DNA from 2 places in the Kitasatospora sp. NPDC096077 genome. Region 2 is predicted to be linked to the other one. Evidence: riboswitches for the same ligand, from Rfam matches in the RefSeq annotation. Region 2 holds a riboswitch; the other holds the start of a gene.
What was found. Region 2 has a riboswitch for magnesium ahead of ABTZ03_RS14510 (NRAMP family divalent metal transporter). Riboswitches for the same ligand answer to the same signal wherever they lie in the genome.
Positions count from the first base shown of each region.

Region 1: another riboswitch for magnesium. It lies ahead of ABTZ03_RS17815 (NRAMP family divalent metal transporter); the one in region 2 lies ahead of ABTZ03_RS14510 (NRAMP family divalent metal transporter).

Region 1 is NZ_JBEOSV010000018.1:17,018-28,023, forward strand. Features, by position in the region: gene ABTZ03_RS17785 (FtsX-like permease family protein) at 1-853, opposite strand, end outside; gene ABTZ03_RS17790 (ABC transporter ATP-binding protein) at 850-1,536, opposite strand; gene ABTZ03_RS17795 (PadR family transcriptional regulator) at 1,533-2,057, opposite strand; gene ABTZ03_RS17800 (Rv1733c family protein) at 2,420-3,076, shown strand; gene ABTZ03_RS17805 (YoaK family protein) at 3,103-3,780, opposite strand; gene ABTZ03_RS17810 (MgtC/SapB family protein) at 3,876-4,610, opposite strand; gene ABTZ03_RS17815 (NRAMP family divalent metal transporter) at 4,708-6,363, opposite strand; M-box (ykoK) riboswitch at 6,733-6,909, opposite strand; gene ABTZ03_RS17820 (ABC transporter ATP-binding protein) at 7,048-7,848, shown strand; gene ABTZ03_RS17825 (FtsX-like permease family protein) at 7,845-10,586, shown strand; gene ABTZ03_RS17830 (BlaI/MecI/CopY family transcriptional regulator) at 10,837-11,006, shown strand, end outside.
Region 2 is NZ_JBEOSV010000012.1:106,218-117,223, reverse strand. Features, by position in the region: gene ABTZ03_RS14550 (nucleoside deaminase) at 1-105, opposite strand, end outside; gene ABTZ03_RS14545 (ABC transporter ATP-binding protein) at 163-1,566, opposite strand; gene ABTZ03_RS14540 (ABC transporter permease) at 1,591-3,366, opposite strand; gene ABTZ03_RS14535 (VOC family protein) at 3,457-3,825, opposite strand; gene ABTZ03_RS14530 (hypothetical protein) at 3,822-4,367, opposite strand; gene ABTZ03_RS14525 (winged helix-turn-helix domain-containing protein) at 4,420-4,842, opposite strand; gene ABTZ03_RS14520 (hypothetical protein) at 4,963-5,199, opposite strand; gene ABTZ03_RS14515 (hypothetical protein) at 5,288-5,626, opposite strand; gene ABTZ03_RS14510 (NRAMP family divalent metal transporter) at 5,727-7,376, opposite strand; M-box (ykoK) riboswitch at 7,729-7,906, opposite strand; gene ABTZ03_RS14505 (YhgE/Pip domain-containing protein) at 8,116-9,444, shown strand; gene ABTZ03_RS14500 (FdhF/YdeP family oxidoreductase) at 9,463-11,006, opposite strand, start outside.

The sequences.
Region 1 (11,006 bases), on a different contig from region 2:
AGAACCGGTCGCCGGTGAACGGGACGTCGGCGACCAGCGGCTTCAGCGCGGCGTACAGGCCGAGGCCGCCGACCGTGCCGATCACCGCGGCCACCGTGGACTCCACCGCCGAGATCAGCGACACCTGACCGGGCGTCGCCCCCACCAGGCGCATCGCGGCGTAGCGCTGCTCCCGGGTGGCGGCGGAGAGCCGGGTCGCGGTGCCGATGAAGATCAGCACCGGGAAGATCAGCGCTGCGGCCACCACGGTGACCACCAGGAGCAGGGCGTCCCCGTGCACGCCCGCGCCGTAGCAGTCGGCCGAGCAGTCGGCGGGCAGCGCGGTGGCGATGCTGGTGACGGTGTGCGCCCTCGGCAGCGCCTCGACCTCGTCGGCGGTGCGCCCGACGACCACCGCGAGGGTGTCCGGGGAGGGCAGCGCGTCGTCGCCGAGGGTGCCGGCCAGCCGGCCCGGGAAGCGGTCGCCGAGTTCGACGGCCGGGGTGTCGCGCAGCAGTTTCTCCAGCGCGGGCGAGGCGTAGTACTCGCCGGGCGCGGGCAGTCGGCTCAGGCCGGGCACCGACGGCGCGGCGGGGCCGGTCGGGGCGAGGTCGACCCGGAAGATCCGCTTGCCCCGGTAGTAGTCGCCGCGGGCGCCCCACCAGAGCGGGTCCGCCGAGGTGGCGGCCGTCGCGCCCTGGACGCCGGTGTTCATCCAGTTCTGCCGCTCATTGGCGCGGTCGATCGCGTTCATGCCGGAGAAGGTGGACAGCAGCAGCCCGACCCCGATCGCGACGGCCGCCGCGATCATCAGCAACCGGGCCACCGCCTCCCGGCCGCCGCTGACGGCCAGTCGGAGCGAGAAGGCGATCACGGGGCCACCGATCCGGTGGAGAGGGTACGGGCCAGGCCGTCGCGGACGATCGCCTCGCGGTCGGCGTAGGCGGCGACCCTCGGCTCGTGGGTGACCAGGATGACGGTGGTGCCCTGCTCCCGGGCCGAACCGACCATCAGCTCCATCACCTGCTCGCCGGTCAGCGAGTCCAGCGCGCCGGTCGGCTCGTCGGCGAACAGCACCCGCGGCCGGGCCACCAACCCCCGCGCCAGTGCGACCCGTTGGGCCTGGCCGCCGGACAACTCGCCGGAGCGGCGCTGCTCCAGGCCGTCCAGGCCGAGCCGGGCGAACCAGGGCCGGGCCTGGGCGAGCGCGGCTCCCCGGCGCACGCCGTTCAGCAGCAGCGGCAGGGCCACGTTCTCCTCGGCGGTCAACTCCGGTACCAGCTGGCCGAACTGGAACACGAAGCCGAAGCTGTCGCGGCGCAGGGCGCTGCGCCGGGCCTCGCTCATGGTGTCCAGGCGCTGCCCGTCGAACAGCACCTCGCCCGCGTCGGGCACCAGGATGCCGGCCAGGCAGTGGAGTAACGTCGACTTGCCCGAGCCGCTGGGGCCCATCACGGCGAGCACCTCGCCGGCCCGGACGGACAGGCTCGCCCCGCGCAGCGCGGGCGTCTCGCCGAAGGCGAGCGCGAGGTCCCGGGCCTCGATCACGGCGGTCATGCGCGCACCTCCGCGGCCAGCGCGTCGAGCCGGGCGACGGTCAGGTCGATCCAGCGCAGGTCGGCCTCCAGGTGGAACAGGCCGTGGTCGGCGAGCAGGGCGTCCACCAGCGGTCCGGAGCGGCGCAGTTCGGTGAGTTCGCGCATCCGGCGCAGGTGGGCGGAGCGCTGGGTGTCGAGGTAGAGCTCGGCGTCGCGGCCGAGCATCAGGGCCAGCACCACCTTGCTGAACAGCACGGACTGCAGATTGGGTTCGGGGGCGACCGGCTCCTGGAGCCAGGTCTCGAACTCGGTGGCCCCGGTCTCGGTGATGACGTAGCGCTTGCGCTCGGGCCCGTCCCCCGGCTCGGCCTCACCGGCCATCACCTTGCCGTCGCGGGCCAGTCGGCCGAGGGTCGCGTAGACCTGGCCGTACGGGAGGGGCTTGCCCCGGCCGAAGTAGGAGTCGTAGTCGCGCTTGAGGTCGTAGCCGTGGCTCGGCTCCCGCTCCAGCAGTCCGAGGAGGGTCAAAGGAACACTCATGGGGAGGACCATACACCAGGGATATACACCGAGTGTATAGCTGGGAAGAATACCGCCCTGACCTGGCGAAACGTCAACTTCCGGCGGTGGACGGGCAGGAGGCGGCCCCACGACCGCCCCCTGCTCCGCACCGCGGCCCGGCACCCCCACGGTCAACCGGGCCGGAGCCGCGCCCGGGCACGGGGGACGCGGCCGGACCCCAGCCTGCCGGAGCCGGGGCCCGCCGCCGAGGGCCGAACGTCCCGGGTGGTCAGGAGCGTCGGCACCACGAGCGCGCACCGCATCTTGTGCGAGGGGGCCGGTCGGGTGGAGATTGGGTGACGAAACCCCGTACGCGCCCGCGTCCTTGAGGAGTCCTCAGCGTGTCCAGCCCACCCCGCCCGGCCCGGCCCGCGTCGCTCCCGCGGCGAACCGGCCGTCAGCTGCGGCGGGCCTTCGGTGCCCGGCACGAACCGTTGGCCCGCCCCCTCGACCGGTCCCGCGCCCGCGCCTGGCTGCTCGCCGTGGTCGGGGGCCTGCTGACCGCCGCCCTCTCGGTCGGCGGCGCGCTGCTGCTCTACCGCGCCACCGCACCCCGGGCCGACGCCGACCGGGCCCGGCTGCACCGGATCGAGGCCGTGGTCACCAACACCACCGACCACTCCGCCGCCGCCGGCCGGCTCGCCTCCGGCGGTTACGGCAACCGGACCGATGTCGCGGCCTCCTGGAGCTACCCCGGGCACACCCGGCACTCCGGCCTGGTGGACGCCCCGCGCTCGGCCGTGGCCGGTGCCGCCGTCCAGATCTGGGTCGACCCGGACGGCAACGCCACCGCTCCCCCGGTCGAGCGCGCGGCCCTCGCCGTCTCGGCCGCCTGCACCGGCACCGGCGCCCTGCTCGTGCTGTCCGCCCTCCTGGTCCTCGCCCTGCGACTGCGGCTGCACGCCCTCGACCGGCGGGCCGAGGCCGACTGGACCTCCGGTTGGGCCCGGCTGGAACCGCACTGGAGCGGCCGCGCCGGGCACCGCCGGGAGGAGTGACCGCGACAAGATCCGCCGGACAGGGCCTAGCGGCGTTGCGTCCAGGCCGGTGCCGGGACGGGCCTGGCGGCGCGGTGGGTGAGGGCGGCGACGGCGATCAGCAGCACCAGGGCCAGCGCCAGCGCGGCGGGCACGTTCGCGTGCAGCACCAGCGCGGCACCGAGCAGGGCCCCGGCGAACATCCAGGCCGCCGAGGCGAGCCGGCGCGGGCCGGTGCGGTCCGCGGCGAGGGCGGTGAGGGTCATGGTGAGCACGGTGGTGGTGAGGTCGGGGACCTTGAGCGCGCGGACCACCGCGTTCTGCCCGCCCATCGCGAGGGCGAGCAGGCCGATCAGGGTGTAGCGGGCGGGTGCGGAGGTGTGGCCGACCGCCGCCGCCAGCACGGTGCCCGCGGCGACGAGTACCGCCTGGGCGGCGACGGCGGCGGTCAGCAGGTGCCCCCGGTGCCCGGGCAGGTGCCGGACAAGGTGGCCGCCGGCCAGCGCGCCGAGCAGGAAGGCCGCGAGGGCCGCCAGTGAGGCGGTGGCGGACAGGCCGGGGGCACCGGCCAGGGCGAAGCCGAGGAACACCACGTTGCCGGTCATGTTGGCGACGAAGACGTGCCCGAGCTCCAGGTAGCTGACCGCGTCCACCACCCCGGTGACCAGGGTCAGCACCAGCAGCATCGGGACCAGCGGTCCGTGGTCCGGATCGACTTTCGGCATCGGGCCTCCCGGAGGTTCGTGTGACGGTCCCTCCGTTCTACCTCCTCGGGCCCTCGGGACCCCGCCGACAGCAGCGCTCGCCGGCAGGAGTACGCCTACGCCATCGCCGGGTTGCCGTGGTCGTCGTCCTCCGCGTCCAGGTGCCAGTGCAGGTCCCGGACGCCCGGCTCCAGCGACAGCCGGGTGACGACCTGCTCCAGCGCCGGGGTCACCTGGCCGCTGATGGCGACGGTGGCCCGCAGGCTGGTGGCGTCGCCCTGCTCGGTGCGGCGGGCGCGCAGGCCGGTGGGCGAGAGGCCGGAGCCGGCCAGGGCCTGGAGCAGCAGGGCGCGGATGTGGGTCTCGGACTTGCGGTCGCACTCCAGGTGGACGGTGGCCCGGCTGGTGGAGTCCGGGTCGCTGCCGGCCTGCGGGGCCCGGTCGAGCAGTCGGCCGGCCGGGCGCAGCACGACGTGGACGGCGAGCACGGCGAGCGTGCCCATGGCCGCCAGTTCCAGCTTGCCGGAGGCGGCGAGCACTCCGACGGCGGCCGAACACCACAGCGTGGCGGCGGTGTTGAGGCCGCGGACGCCGGCGCCGTCGCGCAGGATGACGCCACCGCCGAGGAAGCCGATGCCGGAGACGACGTAGGAGGCGACCCGGGTGGGGCTGCCGGTGTCGCCGACCGCCTCGCTGTACAGCACGAACAGGGTGGCGCCGGCCGCCACCAGGGCGTTGGTGCGCAGGCCGGCCATCCGGGCCCGCCACTGGCGCTCGACGCCGATCAGCGCGCCGCAGGCGACGCCGGTGGCGAGCCGGACCAGGAACTCGACGGTGGTCAGGGTGTGCACGACGGCACCTCCTTCACGGGGAAACGGACACGGAAAGGGAACGGACGGGCGGTGAGCCGCTGCCCACCGCCCGTCCGTACGGGAGTCGCTCGGCGACTCAGTGGTTCAGCGCGGTCTGGACGACCTTGATGATGACCATGATCATCGCGATCAGCAGGTAGGCGCGCAGGGCGCCCATGCCGACCTTGCGGGCGGTGGACATGACCGGCCGCTCCAGGGTCTCCAGCGGGGGCATCCGCCAGTTCTCCCGGTCGGTGCGGTCGATCGGGTCCTCCTTGGTGCCGGTGCGGCCGGCCACGAAGAAGTACCCGGCGACCAGCACGCCCGCCACACCGCAACCGGTCATGATCCACAGGATCGCGTCCGAGCTGATGTCCGGCCAGACCACGGCGGCGGTCAGGATCAGCGACAGCATCACCAGCACGCCGACCACCGCGGAGGTGAAGGCGTTGGTCTTGGGACCGTTGCGCCAGGGGCCGAGCACGGCCTTGTCGTTGCAGAGCAGCAGCAGGAAGACGGTGGCGGAGGGCAGCAGCACACCGGCCAGCACCTGGACGAACTGGGTCATCAGACCCTGGAGGTAGTCGGTGGACAGCAGGGTGATCGCCGCGGCGACCACCACCAGGCCCGCGTAGACCGCGTAGAAGCCCTTGGCGCCCTTGACCCCGCGGTGCAGCGAGTGCTTGATGCCGAAGACGTCGCCGATGGCGTAGGCGGTGGAGAGCGAGACCGCGAAGGCGCCGATGATCGAGGCGTCCAGCAGGGCGATCGCGAACAGCACGCCCACCAGGTGGCCGGCCTTGTCCTCCAGGCCCTTGGCCACGGCGGCCGCGTCGGAGAACTGGCCGAAGCCGTCGGTGCCCGCGAAGGCCGCGGCGGTGAAGCCGATCATCGCGGCGGCGCCGATGATCACGATGGCGATGCCGATCCACAGGTCGACCTTCTCGTACTTCATGAAACGCGGGGTGATCCGCTTGTCGATGACGTACGACTGCTGGAAGAACAGCTGCCACGGGGCGACGGTGGTGCCGACGATCGAGACGATGACCAGCATCACGGCGGCGAGCTGGCCGGAGCCGCCCGGCATCTGCGGGACCACGAAGTCGTGGGCCATCTGCGAGGTCTTCGGGTGGACCATGAAGTAGATCGGCACCAGCAGCAGCGAGCCGACGCAGAGCGCGATGGCGACCCGCTCGAAGCGCTGGAAGGAGCCGGTGAAGGCCGAGGCGATGATGATCGCCGCCGCCAGGATGACGGAGGCGACCTTCGGCAGGCCGAGGTACCCGGCCGCGAGTGTCACGCCGATGAACTCGGTGACCAGGGTGAGGGCGTTCAGCAGGAAGAGGTCGATGACGCTGAAGGCGCCCCAGAACTTGCCGAAGCGCTCCAGGATCAGCCGGGCGTGGCCGACGCCGGTGACGGCGCCCAGGCGCAGCACCATCTCCTGGTTGACGTACAGCACCGGGATCAGCAGGGCCAGCGTCCACAGCAGCTGGGTGCCGTAGTTCTGGCCGGCCTGGCCGTAGGTGGAGAAGGCGCCGGCGTCGTTGTCGCCGACCATCACGATCAGGCCGGGGCCGACGATCGCCAGCAGGGTCTTGAGCCGGGCGGAGAGTCCGCGGGGGGCGGAGTCGTCGAGCTTGATGGTGCCGAGCGCGCCCTTGATGTCGCCCACGTGGGCGTCGTCGAGGACGGCGGAGCGGGTCGCGGCGGGAGCGGCGGGAACCTTCGGGTCCAGCATCACGTTGGTCATGGCGGGGCCTCCCTGCCCCCTTCCTGGAGGGGGCGACAGGGGGCACGCAGCAGCGATCCTCCCTGCGGGCGCATGTGGACGCACACGACGTCCGCTCCGTACGGCGACGCTGAGCGGCGGCGGCCGTGCGGGCATGACGGTGCGTCAGGCGGCTTGCGTCGGGGCATGGTTGAGCGCACGACGAAGGCCTGGGTGAACGCGCAGGGAAGGTTGTTACCGCGTGCCGGAGGTGTTCGAGAGCATGCGGGGGTAGGGGCTACTGTGGCCCGGACTATCACAGTCCATGTCTCTCGCCTCCTCCCGGTCGGGGGCGCACCGTCTGTGCGCCGCATCACGACACGGCAAGGAGCACACCGGTCGCAGGAGACCGGTCCACCCCAACTCGTCAGAGCTTTGGCACTCCACGGCGTGTCCAGCCGGATCGGCCGGAAGCCACTTGGGGTCAACCCTTAACTCGGGAAGACCTGTCCTGAACCTGGGCGTCTCTCGACGTCGTCGGGTCAGTGGCCTGTGTCCGTGAAGACGCCTCACCGAACGAGGTGCCTTTTCAAACCTCGAAAAGCATAGCCCCGGCGCGGCCGCCCCATGTCACCTTTTCGGCTGATCGTCGACACCTTTGTAGAACCTTGACCGAATCCGGGACGGCTTGTGCATCCCCTGGCGGCATATATAGTTCACCGACATATGCAGCTGAACAGCTCACGAGGGGGAACTGTGTCCCACATCGATCCGAGCCGGCCCGCGCCCGTCCTGCAGCTGGCCGGGGTCTCCCGGGTGCACGGCCGCGGCGCCGCCGAGGTGAACGCCCTGCGCGGGGTCGACCTGACCGTCCACGCGGGCGAGTTCGTCGCCGTGATGGGCCCGTCCGGCTCCGGCAAGTCGACCCTGCTCACCCTGGCCGGCGGGCTGGACCTGCCCAGCGAGGGCCAGGTGCTGGTCGAGGGCGTCGCGCTCGGCGGCCTCGGCAAGGGCAAGCTCGCCGACCTGCGGCGACGCTCCGTCGGGTACGTCTTCCAGGACTACAACCTGATCCCGGCGCTCACCGCCGCCGAGAACATCGCCCTGCCGCGCGAGCTCGACGGCGTCTCCGGCCGCACCGCCCGCCGCGAGGCCCTCGCCGCCCTGGAGGAGCTCGGCATCGGTGAGCTCGCCGACCGCTTCCCCGACGACATGTCCGGTGGCCAGCAGCAGCGCGTCGCCATCGCCCGCGCCCTGATCGGCGAGCGCCGACTCGTCCTCGCCGACGAACCCACCGGCGCGCTCGACTCCGCCACCGGCGACGCCGTGCTCGCCGTGCTGCGCGCCCGCTGCGACGCCGGGGCGGCCGCCATGATGGTCACCCACGAGGCCGCGCACGCCAGTTGGGCGGACCGGGTGATCCACCTGCGGGACGGCGCGGTCGCCTCGGAGAGCGTCGGACGCCGCTCCGGCGGCTGCCCGGCCGCCGTCCACCGGCCCAACCACCTGGACGGGGCGGCCCGATGAGGATCGGAGCGTGGAAGGTCGCGCTGCGGATCGCCCGGCGCGACGCGCTGCGGGCCAAGGGGCGCAGCGCCCTGATCCTGGCCATGATCGCGCTGCCCGTCCTCGGGGTCACCGGCGCCGACGTGGTCCACCGCAGCGGGCAGCTGACCCCGGGCGAACGGGTCGAGCGGGTGGTCGGCCGCGCGGACGCCCTGGTCACCGCGCTCAGCCCGGGCCAGACCGTCGAACAGGCCCCGGTCGCCGAGGACGGTGCCTTCGTCGCCCAGCCCCGGCCCGGACAGCAGCCCACGCCCGAGCAGCTGAAGGGCGCGAGCACCGATCCGGCCACCCTGGTCGGCTCGCTGCTGCCGCCCGGCAGCACGCTCACCCCGGTCCGGAGCGGACCGGAGACCGGCGCGACCTCGCCCGAGGGACTGGTCCGCACCCTCACCACCGAGGCCGACCTCGGCGACCCGGTCTGGCACGGCCGGCTGAACCTGGTCAAGGGCCGCGCCCCCGGCGCCCCGCACGAACTGGCCGCCACCCAGGCCTTCCTGGACCACTCCGGGCTCCCGCTCGGCGGCACCACCACCGTCCAGGGGCTGGAGCGCACCACCTTCACCATCACCGGTGTGGTGGAGCACCCGGACGACCTCGGCAAGGTCGAACTCGTCGCCAGGCCGGGCGAGTTGCTCGACCAGCTGGCCGCCGCCGCGGACCCCGCGGACCCCGGCGCCAAGCAGGCCCAGGGCGGGCACGGATCCTGGCTGGTGCACCTGCCGGGCGGGGTCGCCCTCGACTGGGCCCGGGTCCAGCTGTTCAACGCCCACGGCTACACCCTCACCGCGCGCTCGGTCGCGCTCGACCCGCCGGCGGAGCGGGCTGTCCCCTACTACCGGGACTCCACCGTCTTCCACGACCCCGCCGACGGCAACAGCACCAAGGTCGTGGTCGCCACCGTGACCGGGATGGGCCTGCTGGAGGTCGCCCTGCTCGCCGGGCCCGCCTTCGCGGTCGGCGCCCGCCGCTCCCGCCGCCAGCTCGCCCTGCTCGGCGCCGCGGGCGGCCGGCGCGGCCACATCGGCGCGGTGGTGCTCGGCGGCGGGCTGGTGCTCGGCCTGGCCGGGGCAGCCGTCGGCGTGGTCGCCGGCACCGCCGTGGTCGCCGTGCTCCAGCCGGTGGTCGAGGAGGTCGGCGGCGCGCGCTTCGGACACTTCGCCCTTCCCCCGCTGGACCTGCTGGCCATCGCCGGGGTCGGCCTGTGCACCGCCCTGCTCGCCGCCGCGCTGCCGGCCTGGCAGGCCGCCCGGCGCAGCGTCACCGCCGGGCTCACCGGGCGGGACACCGTCCGGGCGCCCAGCCGCCTGGTCACCGTGGCCGGCGTGGTGCTGATCCTCGGCGGCGGCGCGATCGCGATGTACGGCGCCGGCGCGGTGAGCCACGGGCGCACCGTGGTCAGTACCTACGACGCCCGCACGCTGATCGTGCTCGGCGGCTCGGTCGCCGCCGAACTCGGGCTGCTGGCCTGCACCCCGGTGCTGGTCGCGCTGTTCGGCCGGTTCGCCGGACGGCTGCCGCTCGGCCCCCGGCTGGCGCTGCGGGACTCCGCCCGCAACCGCTCGCGCACCGCGCCCGCCGTCGCCGCGGTGATGGCCGCGGTCGCCGGGGCGGTCGCCATCGGGGTGTACAGCACCAGCACCGACGCCGAGAACCGGCGTGACTACCGGCCGCAAGCTCCTTACGGCGCCGTGCAGTTGACCAGCCACCGGGACGGTCCGCAGGCCGCCGAGCTGCCGGCCGCGGTGGAGCAGGAGCTGACCGGGCTCGGCCAGCGCGCCGACATCGGCCAGGTGGTCTACAAGTTCTGCGACAACTGCTCCAGCGCCGTCCAGCTCAAGGGCCCGGTCGACTGGCACACGCTCAGCGCACCGCCGCACCTGGCCACCGGCGACGCCACCCTGCTGCACAACCTGTTCGACCTCCGCGATCCGGCGGCCGAACAGGCGCTGGCCGCCGGGAAGTTGCTGGTCTTCGACCGCACCCTGGTCGGCGCCGACGGCAAGGCCGTGCTGATGCTGCGCGGGGGCGGCGGCGCGCCGCTGCAGCCCGGGCAGATCCCCAAGCCCGACCTCCAGGAGGTCCCGGTGGACGCGGTGCTGGTCGACAACCCGAACGCCGCCCGCTTCGCCCAGGGGCTGATGCCCGCCTCCGCGCTGGCCAAGCTCGGTCTCGCCTCGGCGCCCCAGGGCGCGGTCTGGCGCCCGGCCACCCCGCCCGACCGCAAGGCGCAGCAGCGGGCCGCGGCCGTCGCCGCCCAGCTGGACCACTACTCCGAGCTGGACGTCGAGCGCGGCTACCAGTCCAAGGGCGACGCGCTCACCCTCGCGCTCAGCGGCTTCGCCGCGCTGGTGGTGCTCGGCGCCGCCGGGATCGCCACCGGACTCGCCGCCGCCGACTCCCGGCAGGACCAGGCCACCCTGGCCGCCGTCGGCGCCCCGCCGCGGATCCGCCGGACCATGGCGGGCCTCCAGTGCGGGCTGATCGCCCTGCTCGGGGCGCTGCTGGGGGCGGCCAACGGCTTCGTCCCGGCGGTCGGGCTGCTGAAGTCCCGGGCCAGCGGGTTCGGGTCGAAGCCGATGATCCTCAGCGCGCCGTGGGGGGAACTGCTGCTGGTGGTGCTGGTGCTGCCGGTGGTGGCGGGGCTGCTCGCGGCGCTGTTCACCCGCTCCAGGGTGCCGCTCGCGCGGCGGCTGTCCTGAGCGCCCACTCCGACCCGAGCACCTGCTCCGGTCACCGGGCGAGCACCTTCGACACCTGCTGAGCACGACCCGAGCACCACCCGGGCACCTCCCGGATCCCGTGGGCGCCCGTCTCCGTCACCCGGAGGCGGGCGCCCGGCGCTCGCCGTACCATGGGCCGCGTTCCAGCGGGCGAAGGGCGCCGGCGACCGGTTCGGTGAGGGAGACGAGGGCGGTGCTACGGGGTTTCGGCGATCTCGAGGCCGAGATCATGGACCGGCTCTGGTCCTGGGGCCGGCCGGCCACCGTGCGCGAGGTGGTCGACGACCTCCAGCGGCAGCGGGCGGTGGCGTACACCACCGTGACCACCGTCGCCGACATCCTGCACACCAAGGGCTGGCTGCGCCGGGACAAGGTCGGCCGCGCCTGGGTGTACGAGCC
Region 2 (11,006 bases):
TGTGGCGTCGGTGGTGGCGGCGGCGCCGGTGGCGGTGGGAACGGCGTACGGCGCCAGCCCGACCGCGCCGACGGATCCGAGGAAGCTGCGCCTGCCCAAACTCACGGTGCTCTCCGTCCGTTGACGTCGACAGAAGTACGGGTACCGCAGCATTGTGCGCGATCACCGCCCCGGTTCGGGCTCCTCCAGCCGGTATTCCCGCCGCGCCGCGTCGTAGCCGAACAGGCCGGCGTAGCGGCCCCAGTCGGTGGCGGTCTCCAGCTGCCGGTCGATCTGCTCGCTGGTGTAGTGGTGGGCGAGCAGGTCGCGGAAGAACCCGGCGCGGACGGTGGCGCCGGGTTCGCCGCTCAGGCTGTTGGCGATCAGCTTGACCAGGGGGACGTCGAGGGCGGCGCCGGCGAACAGGGCGCGGGAGTCCTGGACATCGGCGTGGGCGAAGGCGGTGCCGTCCTCGGTGAGGAGGAGGTCGTCGCCGTGGATCTCGGCGAAGCCGAGCAGGTCGAGGGCGTCGACCTGGGGGAGCATGTCGTCGATGTCGAGGCCGAGTTCGTCGGCGAGGTCGGCGAGGTCGCAGCGCCCGTCGCGGTGGGCGATCATCTCGGCGAGGCCGGAGAGGCCGTCGACGCTGGCGGAGGGCAGCGGGGTGGTGGCGAGGGTGCGGCGGTCGGAGCGGTCCGGGCCCGGGTCGGTGTCCTGGCCCGGGTCGGCGTCCTGGACCGGACGGGCGGCGGAGCGGCCGTCCTTGGGCCGGCCGGTCATGATCCGGTAGACCCGGTCGACCAGTTCGTCGAACTCGGCCGAGTCGCGGTCGCGCGGTCGCTCCAGGTCGACCTCCACGGTCTCCCGGATGGTGCCGTACGGGCGGGAGCCGAGGACGACGACGCGGTCGGCCATCAGCACCGCCTCCTCGATGTTGTGGGTGACCAGGACGACGGCGCGGGTGGGGAACTGGCCGGAGTCCCACAGCTCCATGAGTTCGCCGCGCAGGTTCTCGGCGGTGAGTACGTCGAGCGCGGAGAACGGTTCGTCCATCATCAGCACGTCCGGTTCGACGACCAACGCCCGTGCGAAGCCGACGCGTTGGCGCATGCCGCCGGAGAGCTCCTTGGGGTAGGCGTTCTCGAAGCCGGCCAGGCCGATCAGGTCGATGGCCTGGTCGGCGGCGCGGGCGCGTTCGCGCGGGGGCACGCCGCGGGCCTCCAGGCCGAGTTCGACGTTCTGCCGGACGGTCAGCCAGGGCAGCAGGGCGAAGGTCTGGAAGACCAGCGCGGTGCCGGGGTTGGCGCCGGTGAGCGGGGTGCCGCGGTAGCGGACGGTGCCGGAGCTGGGCGGCAGCAGCCCGGCGAGGCAGCGCAGCAGGGTGGACTTGCCGGAGCCGGAGCGGCCGAGCAGGGCGACGATCTCGCCGGCCCGGACGGTGAGGTCGATCCCGGAGAGCACCGGCAGTTCGCCGTCGGCCCCGGCGTAGGACTTGGTGAGGCCGGTGGTCTCCAGCAGGGTCTCGCCGTCGGCCACGGGGGGCTGGGCGACCGCGGCGGCGGGGCGGGAGAAGAACGGGAAGCGCATCGGCGGGAACCTCACGGGGACGGGTCAGAGCGAGTAGCGGCGCTCGGCCAGCCGGTACAGGCGGCGCCAGAGCAGGCGGTTGAGGGCGACGACGTACAGGCTCATCACCGCGACCCCGGCGAGCAGGTGCGGGTAGTCGCCGCGTTCGGTGGCCCGGGCGATGTACGCGCCGAGGCCGGTGGCGGTGAGGGTGGTGCCGCCGAAGGTGACCACTTCGGAGACGATGGAGGCGTTCCAGGCGCCGCCGGAGGCGGTGATGCCGCCGGTGACGTAGGCCGGGAAGATCCCGGGGATGATCAGCCGGCGCCAGCGCTGCCGGCCGCGCACGCCGAGGTTGTCCATGGCCTCGCGCAGGTCGCTGGGGATCGCCATGGCGCCGGCGATGGCGTTGAACAGGATGTACCACTGGGCGCCGAGGGCCATCAGCAGGATGCCGCCGACGTCGATCGACAGCCCGGTGCGCAGCAGCAGCCAGACCACCAGCGGGAACAGGAAGTTGGCGGGGAAGCTGGCGAGGATCTGGACCAGCGGCTGGGCGGTCCGGGTCAGCCGCGGCGAGAAGCCGATCTTCACGCCGATCGGCACCCAGACCACGGTGGCCACGGCGACCAGCACCACCACCCGGGCCAGCGTGGCGAGGCCGAGCAGCAGGGGTTCGCCGAAGACGCCGAGGCCGGTGGCGTCGGCGAGGTAGCGGCCGAGGTCGACCAGGCCCCAGAGCACGATGCCGCCGGCGACCAGGGCGAAGGTGACGTCCCCGGCGCGCTGCCGCGCGGGGCTGACGGCGAGTGGCCGGTCGTCGGTGCCGAACACGCCGCCGGCGCGGTTCAGCGCCCGGCCGAGCGGCCGCAGCGCCCGGGCCAGCAGGCCGGGCAGCCGGGAGCGGCGCAGCAGGTCGAGGACGACGGAGCGCTGCACCTCGGTGGCCTCGGACTGCTCGTTCTTGAAGCGTTCGGCCCAGGCGGTGAGCGGCCGCCAGAACAGGAAGTTCACGCCGACGACCAGGACGGTCATGGTGGCGATCGCCCAGCCGACCCGGCCGAGGTCCCCGGCGGCGATCGCGGCGCCCGCGTAGGAGCCGACCCCGGGCAGCGCGTAGCGCTGGTTGTCGACGCTGATCGCCTCGGAGGCGACCAGGAAGAACCAGCCGCCGCCGAAGCTGAGCATGCCGTTCCAGACCAGGCCGATCATGCCGGAGGGCAGTTCGACCTTCCAGAACCGGGTCCACCGGCTGAACCGGAAGGAGCGCGACAGTTCGTCCAGTTCGCGGGGCAGCGAGACCAGCGAGTGGTAGAAGCCGAAGGTCATGTTCCAGGCCTGGGACGTGAAGATCGCGAAGACGGCCGCGCACTCCAGGCCGAGCATCGAGCCGGGGAACAGCGCCAGGAAGCCGGTCACCGCGACGGTCAGGAAGGCGAGCACCGGCACCGACTGGAGGATGTCCAGGGCCGGGATCAGCACCCGTTCCAGCCGGCGGCTGCGGGCGGCGGCGTAGGCGTAGCCGAAGGTGAAGAGCACCGAGACGACGAGGGCGGCGAACATCCGCAGCAGGGAGCGCGCGGCGTCGTACGGCAGCCGGGCCGGGTCGGTGTCCACGGCGGCGTCGCGCGCGGTGGAGAACCGCACGGTGGTGCCCTGTCCGGCCCGCAGGGCGATGTAGAGCAGCACCAGGACGGCGGCCGCCACGAGCACGTCCACCCAGCTCATCCGGGCCGGGCGGCGCCCGGTCCGGGACAGCCGTGAGCCCCGGGACGGGCCCGGGGCGGACTTCTGGAGGGACGGGAAGGACGGGAAGGACATGGCGGGGACCTCCGGCACGCAAACCCGGGCAGTCTGCTCCCTTCTGACGTCCGTACGCAAATGGACCGTTGTCGGCGCGGTCGGGGACGGCTACCCGACGGCTTCGACGAACTCCAGCAGGTTGCCCACCGGGTCGGTGGTGTAGAAGCGGCGGCCGGGCGGCAGGCTGTCGTCCCAGACCACCTGGGCGCCGAGTTCGGCGAGCCGCAGGGCGAACTCGTCGATCTCGCAGACCGCCATCCCCGGGTGGGCCTTGGTGTTGGGGCGGAAGCGCTCGTCGATGCCGAGGTAGAGCCGCACCCGTCCGCCGTCGGCGGCGAACCAGCACCCGCCGCGTCCGCTCAGCGGCTGGGGCTTGGGGATCTCGGCCATCTGCAGGACGTCGCCGTAGAAGGCGCGCAGCAGGGCCTCGCAGCCGGGCGGTGCGGAGAGCTGGACGTGGTCGAGGGCCGTGATCACTGCGGCCTCCTTCGGGACGGGGCTTCGGACGGGGCTTCGTACGGGGTTTCGGACAGGACTTCGGACGGGGCTGAGGTGTTCTGCTTCCGGGCGGCGGCGACCAGCAGCCGGGCGGTGGGGGTGGGCAGGTCGAGGTGGTGGGCGATCCACTGCGGGTCGTGCCCGTGGGTGGCGAACACCCAGGCGGTGTAGAGCCGGTTCAGCCCGGGGGCGTCGGGGGCCAGCAGCAGCGGACGGACCTGCTCCATCGGGAAGCCCTCCAGCGAGCGGGCGCTGAACCACTGGGCGTCGTCCTCGCCGGCGGCGACCCGCTCGGCGACCGACCGGCCCGCCCGCTGCCGGCTGTGCGCCAGCAGCAGGGCGAGCAGCAGGCCCACCACCGAGGCGCCGATGAGCACGCCGGAGAGGAACAGCCGCAGCGGGGCGGGGGCGACGCCGACGGCGAGGCCCTCGACGGCGAGCAACAGGAGGACGCCGCTCAGCGCCGTCGTTCGGCCGGTCCAGGGCAGGGACCAGGTGCGGGGCAGGGCGGTTCTGATCACGGGGGTGTCCTCCTTGTTCTGCGCTTGGTCGTCTCCGGTCCGCCGCGGTGGTTCAGGCGGCGCGGACCAGTCGGGGGTCGTACTTGTAGCCGATCTGCCGGACGGTGGCGATCGCGTCCCGGTGGCCGGGGCCGAGCTTGCGGCGGATCCGGGCGATGTGGGTGGCGATGGTGCGGGTGTCGCCGGTGTCCGGGCGGCCCCAGACGTTCTCCATCAGCTGGCGGCGGGAGTGCACCCGCAGGGGGTTGCCGACCAGGTGGGCGAGCAGTTCGAACTCCAGGAACGGCAGGTTGAGCGACTGGCCGTCGACGGTGACGGTGCGCTGCTCGGGGTCCACCACCAGGCCGGGGTCCGGGAGGGTGGCGGTGGCGGTGACGGCGGTGGGCTTCGGGGCGGGTCCGGGGCGACGGGCGGCGGCGGACGCGGCGGCGTGGTCCGAGAAGATGGCGTCGAGCCTGGGGTAGCGCACGGCCATGGCGATGCTCCTTCGGCGAGTACGGCTGGTACGGCGCGGACGGCCGGCACCGCGACTACGGCGGTGCGGCGGGTACGGCGGTACGGCGAACGGGGTCGGGGGGTGGGGGTGGGGGTGGGCTCAGCGCCCGGCGTGCCAGGAGGCTTCCAGCCGGGTGGTGCCGTCCGGCGCGGTCACCGTGCGCCAGTCGGCCCGCAGCGCGGTCCGGCGGCCGCCGGTCGGCAGCGCGGCGGCCTGCAGCACGGTGTGGTCCAGCGGGCTGGCCGCCAGGCGTCGACCCACCGCGGCGAGGGCGGCGCGCAGTCGGCCGCGATCGGTGGACGGGAGGGTGGGCTGGAAAGCGGCAACGATGGACATGGCAGGTCACCTCCGTGACAGGGCCAGGAAACACGGACAAGTGCGCTGATACGCGCGGGAGTTGCTGAAAGCTCAGCTGGCGGAGGACTCAGGCGGCGGGCGCGGCGACACTCGCGGCGGCACTCGCGGTGGCGGCCCGGTGCTGGGCGGCGGCGAGGGCGAGGCGGTGCGCGGCGGCCGGCGGGAGGTCCGCGAAGCGGGCGAGCCAGTCCGGGCGGTGGCCCTGCCGGGCCAGCAGATACGCCAGGTGGACGCGGGGCTCGTACGCGGAGGCCGGGCTGTTGGCGGTGCCCGAGTAGGGGCAGGAGCCGGGGTCGTCGAGGCGGTAGGCGCGCTCGACGCCGTCGTGCAGGGCGAGCCGGATGTTCGGGCAGCGGTGGAACGTGGGCTGCTGGAACGGGAGTTCGTGGATCAGGGTGGTGCGCATGGCCGTACTGCCTTCCTTCCCCGGGGTGGGGCGGTCGAGGGTTCCGGGGTGGGGCCGGGGGCGGCGGCGGTGGTGACGGGCGCCGCCCCCGGCGTTCGGATCAGTGGTTCAGGGCGGTCTGGACGACCTTGATGATGACCATGATCATCGCGATCAGCAGGTAGGAGCGCAGGGCGCCCATGCCGATCTTGCGGGCGGTGGACATGACCGGCTTCTCCAGGGTCTCCAGCGGGGGCATCCGCCAGTTCTCCCGGTCGGTGCGGTCGATCGGGTCCTCCTTGGTGCCCTTGCGGCCGAAGGTGAAGAAGTACCCGGCGACCAGGACCCCGGCCACACCGCAGCCGGCCATGATCCAGAGCAGCGCGTCCGAGCTGATGTCCGGCCACACCACCGAGGCGGTGAGGATGAGCGACAGCATGACCAGGATGCCGACCACCGCGGAGGTGAAGGCGTTGGTCTTGGGACCGTTGCGCCAGGGGCCGAGCACGGCCTTGTCGTTGCAGAGCAGCAGCAGGAAGACGGTGGCGGAGGGCAGCAGCACACCGGCCAGCACCTGGACGAACTGGGTCATCAGACCCTGGGCGTAGTCGGTGGACAGCAGGGTGATGGCGGCGGCCACCACGACCACGCCGGCGTAGATGCCGTAGAAGCCCTTGGCGCCCTTGACCCCGCGGTGCAGCGAGTGCTTGATGCCGAAGACGTCGCCGATGGCGTAGGCGGTGGAGAGCGAGACGGCGAAGGCGCCGATGATCGAGGCGTCCAGCAGGGCGATCGCGAACAGCACGCCGACCACGTGGCCGGCCTTGTCCTCCAGGCCCTTGGCGATGGCGCCCGCGTCGGAGAACTGGCCGAAGCCGTCGGTGCCCGAGAAGGCGGCGGCGCAGAAGCCCATCATGGCGGCGGCGCCGATGATCACGATGGCGATGCCGATCCACAGGTCGGCCTTCTCGTACTTCATGAAGCGCGGGGTGATCCGCTTGTCGATGACGTACGACTGCTGGAAGAACAGCTGCCACGGGGCGACGGTGGTGCCGACGATGGAGACGATCAGCAGCATGACGGTGGCGAGCTCACCCGAGCCGCCCGGCATCTGCGGGACCACGAAGTCGTGGGCCATCTGCGAGGTCTTCGGGTGGACCATGAAGTAGATCGGCACCAGCAGCAGCGAGCCGACACACAGCGTCACCGCGACCCGCTCGAAGCGCCGGAAGGAGCCGGTGAAGGCCGAGGCGATGATGACCGCTGCCGCCAGGATGACGGAGGCGACCTTCGGCAGGCCCAGGTACCCGGCCGCGAGTGTCACGCCGATGAACTCGGTGACCAGGGTGAGGGCGTTCAGCAGGAAGAGGTCGATGACGCTGAACGCGCCCCAGAACTTGCCGAAGCGCTCCAGGATCAGCCGGGCGTGCCCGACGCCGGTGACGGCGCCCAGGCGCAGCACCATCTCCTGGTTGACGTACAGCACCGGGATCAGCAGGGCCAGCGTCCACAGCAGCTGGGTGCCGTAGTTCTGACCGGCCTGGCCGTAGGTGGAGAAGGCGCCGGCGTCGTTGTCGCCGACCATGACGATCAGGCCGGGGCCGACGATCGCCATCAGGGTCTTGAGTCTCGCGCTCAGTCCCTCGCGCGGTGCGTTGTCATCGAGCTTGATGGTGCCGAGCGCACCTTTGATGTCGCCCACGTGGGCGTCGTCCAGCACGGCGGTGCGCTGTGCGGGGATCTTGGAGTCGAGGGTCGAGTTGGTGGTCATGGCGTTCCTCCCGGGTACCCCTGGCAGGAGGGGTGGTTGGGGACGCGCGGCAGCAATTCCCCCTGCGTGCGGGCACGACGCATCGGCGCGCGGCGGCGTCGGCCCGGGCGGACGGGCGCGGGCACGGCGAAGCCGCGTGCGTGGTGCTGGTGCTGTGTGCTGATGCGTCGTCAGGTCAACGCGCAGGGAAGGTTGTTACCGCGTGCCGGAGGTGTACGAGGACAAGCGGGGGCAGGGGCAACTGTGGCCCGGACTACTGCAATCCATGTCTCTCGCCTCCTCCCGGTCGACGCACCCCGTGGTGCGTGTCATCGACGCGGCAAGGAGTTCACCGGCGCGCGGAACGGCGACCGGTTCACCCCAACTCGTCAGAGCTTTGGCACTCCACGGCGTGTCCAACCCGCTTGGGCCGGAAGCCACTTCGGATCAACCCTTAGGTCGGGAAGATCTGTCCTAACCCTGGGCGTCTCTCGACGTCGTCGGATCAGTGGCCTGTGTCCGTGAAGAAGCCTCACCGAACGAGGTGCCTTCTTCAAACCTCGAAAAGCATAGCCCCGGCGAAGAGCGTTACTTGCGTACTTGGTAGAACCTTTACCTTTCTCCGCGCGTGACACCCGCCCGGGTGACGCGGGTTTGACCGGCGTGTGACCACGGAACGACTTCCCGCCGTGACGGCGGCACCGCACCGGCCGTACCGGCAGCGCACGGCATCCGCCCGTGCCCGAACCCGAGGGATGGCATGGCGACCGCAGGCTCCCAGGAGGCTCCCCGGCAGGTTCCCCCGCAGGCCAGGGCGCTGACCCTCGCCCGGAAGCCCAAGCTCTGGCTCTTCCCGGGCATCCTGTGCGCCCTGGTGGCCGTGCTGCTCTCGCTGCTCTACCTGGGCGGCATCGTCAACCCGACCGGGCACCTGCACCGGCTGCCGATCGCCCTGGTGAACGCGGACCAGGGCCCGCCCCCGCCCGGCCGGCCGGTCGGCTTCGGCACCGAGCTGACCAGGGCCGTGATCGCCGGTACCCCCGGCGACACCGTGGACTGGCGGCAGACCGACGAGGCCGGTGCCCGTGACCTGCTCGCCTCCGGCAAGGTCTACGGCGCGCTGCTCGTCCCCGCCGACTTCACCGCCGCCGTCGGCCGGCTGGTCACCGGCGGTGCCACCGGGCGCCCCACCCTCACCGTCCTCACCAACCCCGGCCTGGGCAGCCTCGGCTCCTCGATGGCCGCCCAGATCGCCCAGAACGCCGCCCACCAGGCCTCGGTCGCGGCCGGAGCGCAGCTCCTCGCCGCCGTACCGGCGCCGAAGGCCCAGGCCCAAGGCGCCCCGACCCCCGACACCGGTGCCACCGCCCGGCTGCTGCTCGCCGACCCGTTCGCCGTGGCCACCCAGGTCGGCCACCCGATCGGCAGCCACAGCGGCCTCGGCCTCAGCGCCTTCTACTACACCCTGCTGGCCGTCCTGACCGGCTTCATCGGCGGCAACATCATCCACAACGGCGTCGACGGCGCCCTGGGCTACAGCGACAGCGAGATCGGCCCCTGGCACACCCGCCGCCCCACCGTCCCGATCAGCCGCACCCAGACCCTGCTGCTCAAGATGCTGATGACCGCCGGGATCATGCTGGTCACCACCTCCCTGGTGCTGCTCTGCACGGCCGGCGTCCTCGGCATGGACGCCCCGCACCAGGCGCTGCTGTGGCTGTTCGCCTACTGCGCCAGCCTGGCCGTCGGCCTCGGAGTGCAGGCGATCAACGCCGCGTTCGGCGGGATCGGGCAGCTGGTGTCCATGTTCGTCTTCATCGCGCTGGCCCTGCCCTCCTCCGGGGCGACCGTGCCGCTGCAGGCGGTGCCCGGCTTCTACCGCTTCCTCGGCGTCTTCGAGCCGATGCGCCAGCTGAGCGACGGCATCCGGGCGATCCTCTTCTTCGACGCCCGCTCGGACGCCGGGCTGGCCCGCGGCTGGACCATGATCGCGGTCGGGGTGGTGCTGGCCCTGGCCTTCGGCTTCGGGATGACCCGCTACTACGACCGCAAGGGCCTGCACCGCTGGACGCCCCAGCCGGCGGACTAGCGTGTCAGGGGCGGCTGTTCACGACCTGGTCACCGTCACCTTCAGGTGCTTCATGATCGGCTGGTCGCTCTGGGTGCTGTGGTCCCCGATCGCGCACAGCACGTTCAGCTCCGGCATGTACCCGGCCGCGCAGCCGCGCGGGATGTCGTACGGGATCGCCAGGTAGCCGTGCACCGAGCGGGTGGAGCCGTCCCGGGCGGTGCTGGTGACGTCCACCGGGTCGAACTCGGCGATGCCGCGCTCGCGCATGTCCTCCCGGTTCAGGAAGACCAGCGTCCGCAGGTTCTTCACGCCCCGGTAACGGTCGTCGTCCGAGTAGATGGTGGTGTTCCACTGGTCGTGCGAGCGCATCGTGCCCAGCGCCAGGGTGCCCGGTTCGGGGACGACGTCGGGCAGCGGGGCGGCGGAGAACTCCGCCTTGCCGGTGCGGGTGAGGAAGACCAGTTCGCGGGCCGGCTGCTTGATCCGGAAGCCCAGCGGCAGCCGCACCCGGCGGTTGAAGTCCTCGAAGCCGTCCAGCACTTCGGCCATGGTGTCGCGGATCCGGTCGTAGTCCTCGACGTACCACTCCCACGGGGTGGCGCTGTCCGGCAGCGCCGCGCGGGCCATCCCGGCGACGATCGCGGGCTCGGAGAGCAGGTGCGGCGAGGCCGGGCGCTTCATCCCGACCGACAGGTGCACCATGCTCATCGAGTCCTCGACCGAGGTGGACTGCACCCCGGCGCGCCGGTGGTCCTTCTCGGTCCGGCCCAGGCACGGCAGGATCAGCGCCCGGCGGCCGTGCACCAGGTGGCTGCGGTTCAGTTTGGTGCTCACCTGCACGGTCAACTCGCAGGCGCGCAGGGCCTCCTGGGTGTACGGGGTGTCCGGCGCGGCGAGCGCGAAGTTGCCGCCCATGCCGACGAACACCGTCACCTCGCCGCGCCGCATCGCCTCGATCGTGCCGACCGTGTCCAGGCCGTGGGCGCGCGGCGGGTCGAACCGGCAGACCGCGCCGAGCCGGTCCAGGAAGGCGTCGGTGGGCCGGTGGTCGATCCCGCAGGTGCGGTTGCCCTGGACGTTGCTGTGCCCGCGCACCGGGGACGGCCCGGCGCCCTCGCGGCCCAGATTGCCGCGCAGCAGCAGGAGGTTGACGATCTCCCGGACGGTGTCCACGCCGTGCTCGTGCTGGGTGACGCCCAGGCACCAGCTGAAGATCGAGCGGTCCGCCTCCCGGTAGACCCGGGCCGCCTCCAGGATCTCGGCCCGGCTCAGCCCGCTCTGGCGCTCGATCTCCGACCAGGGCGTGGCCGCGCAGACGTCGCGGTAGGCGGCGAAGCCGGCGGTGTGGCGCTCGATGAACAGCCGGTCCAGCGCCTTGCGGTCGGTCGCGGACTGCTCCAGGACCGCCTTCGCCATCCCGCGCAGCAGCGCCATGTCGCCGCCGATCCGCACCTGGAGGTTCAACGTGCCGGTCCGGGTGGACCTGTTCAGCGCCATGTCGGTGAAGTCGTGCGGGATGATCGTCCGCCGGGAGGCCGCCTCGATCAGCGGGTTGATGTGCACGATCTGCGCGCCCCGCC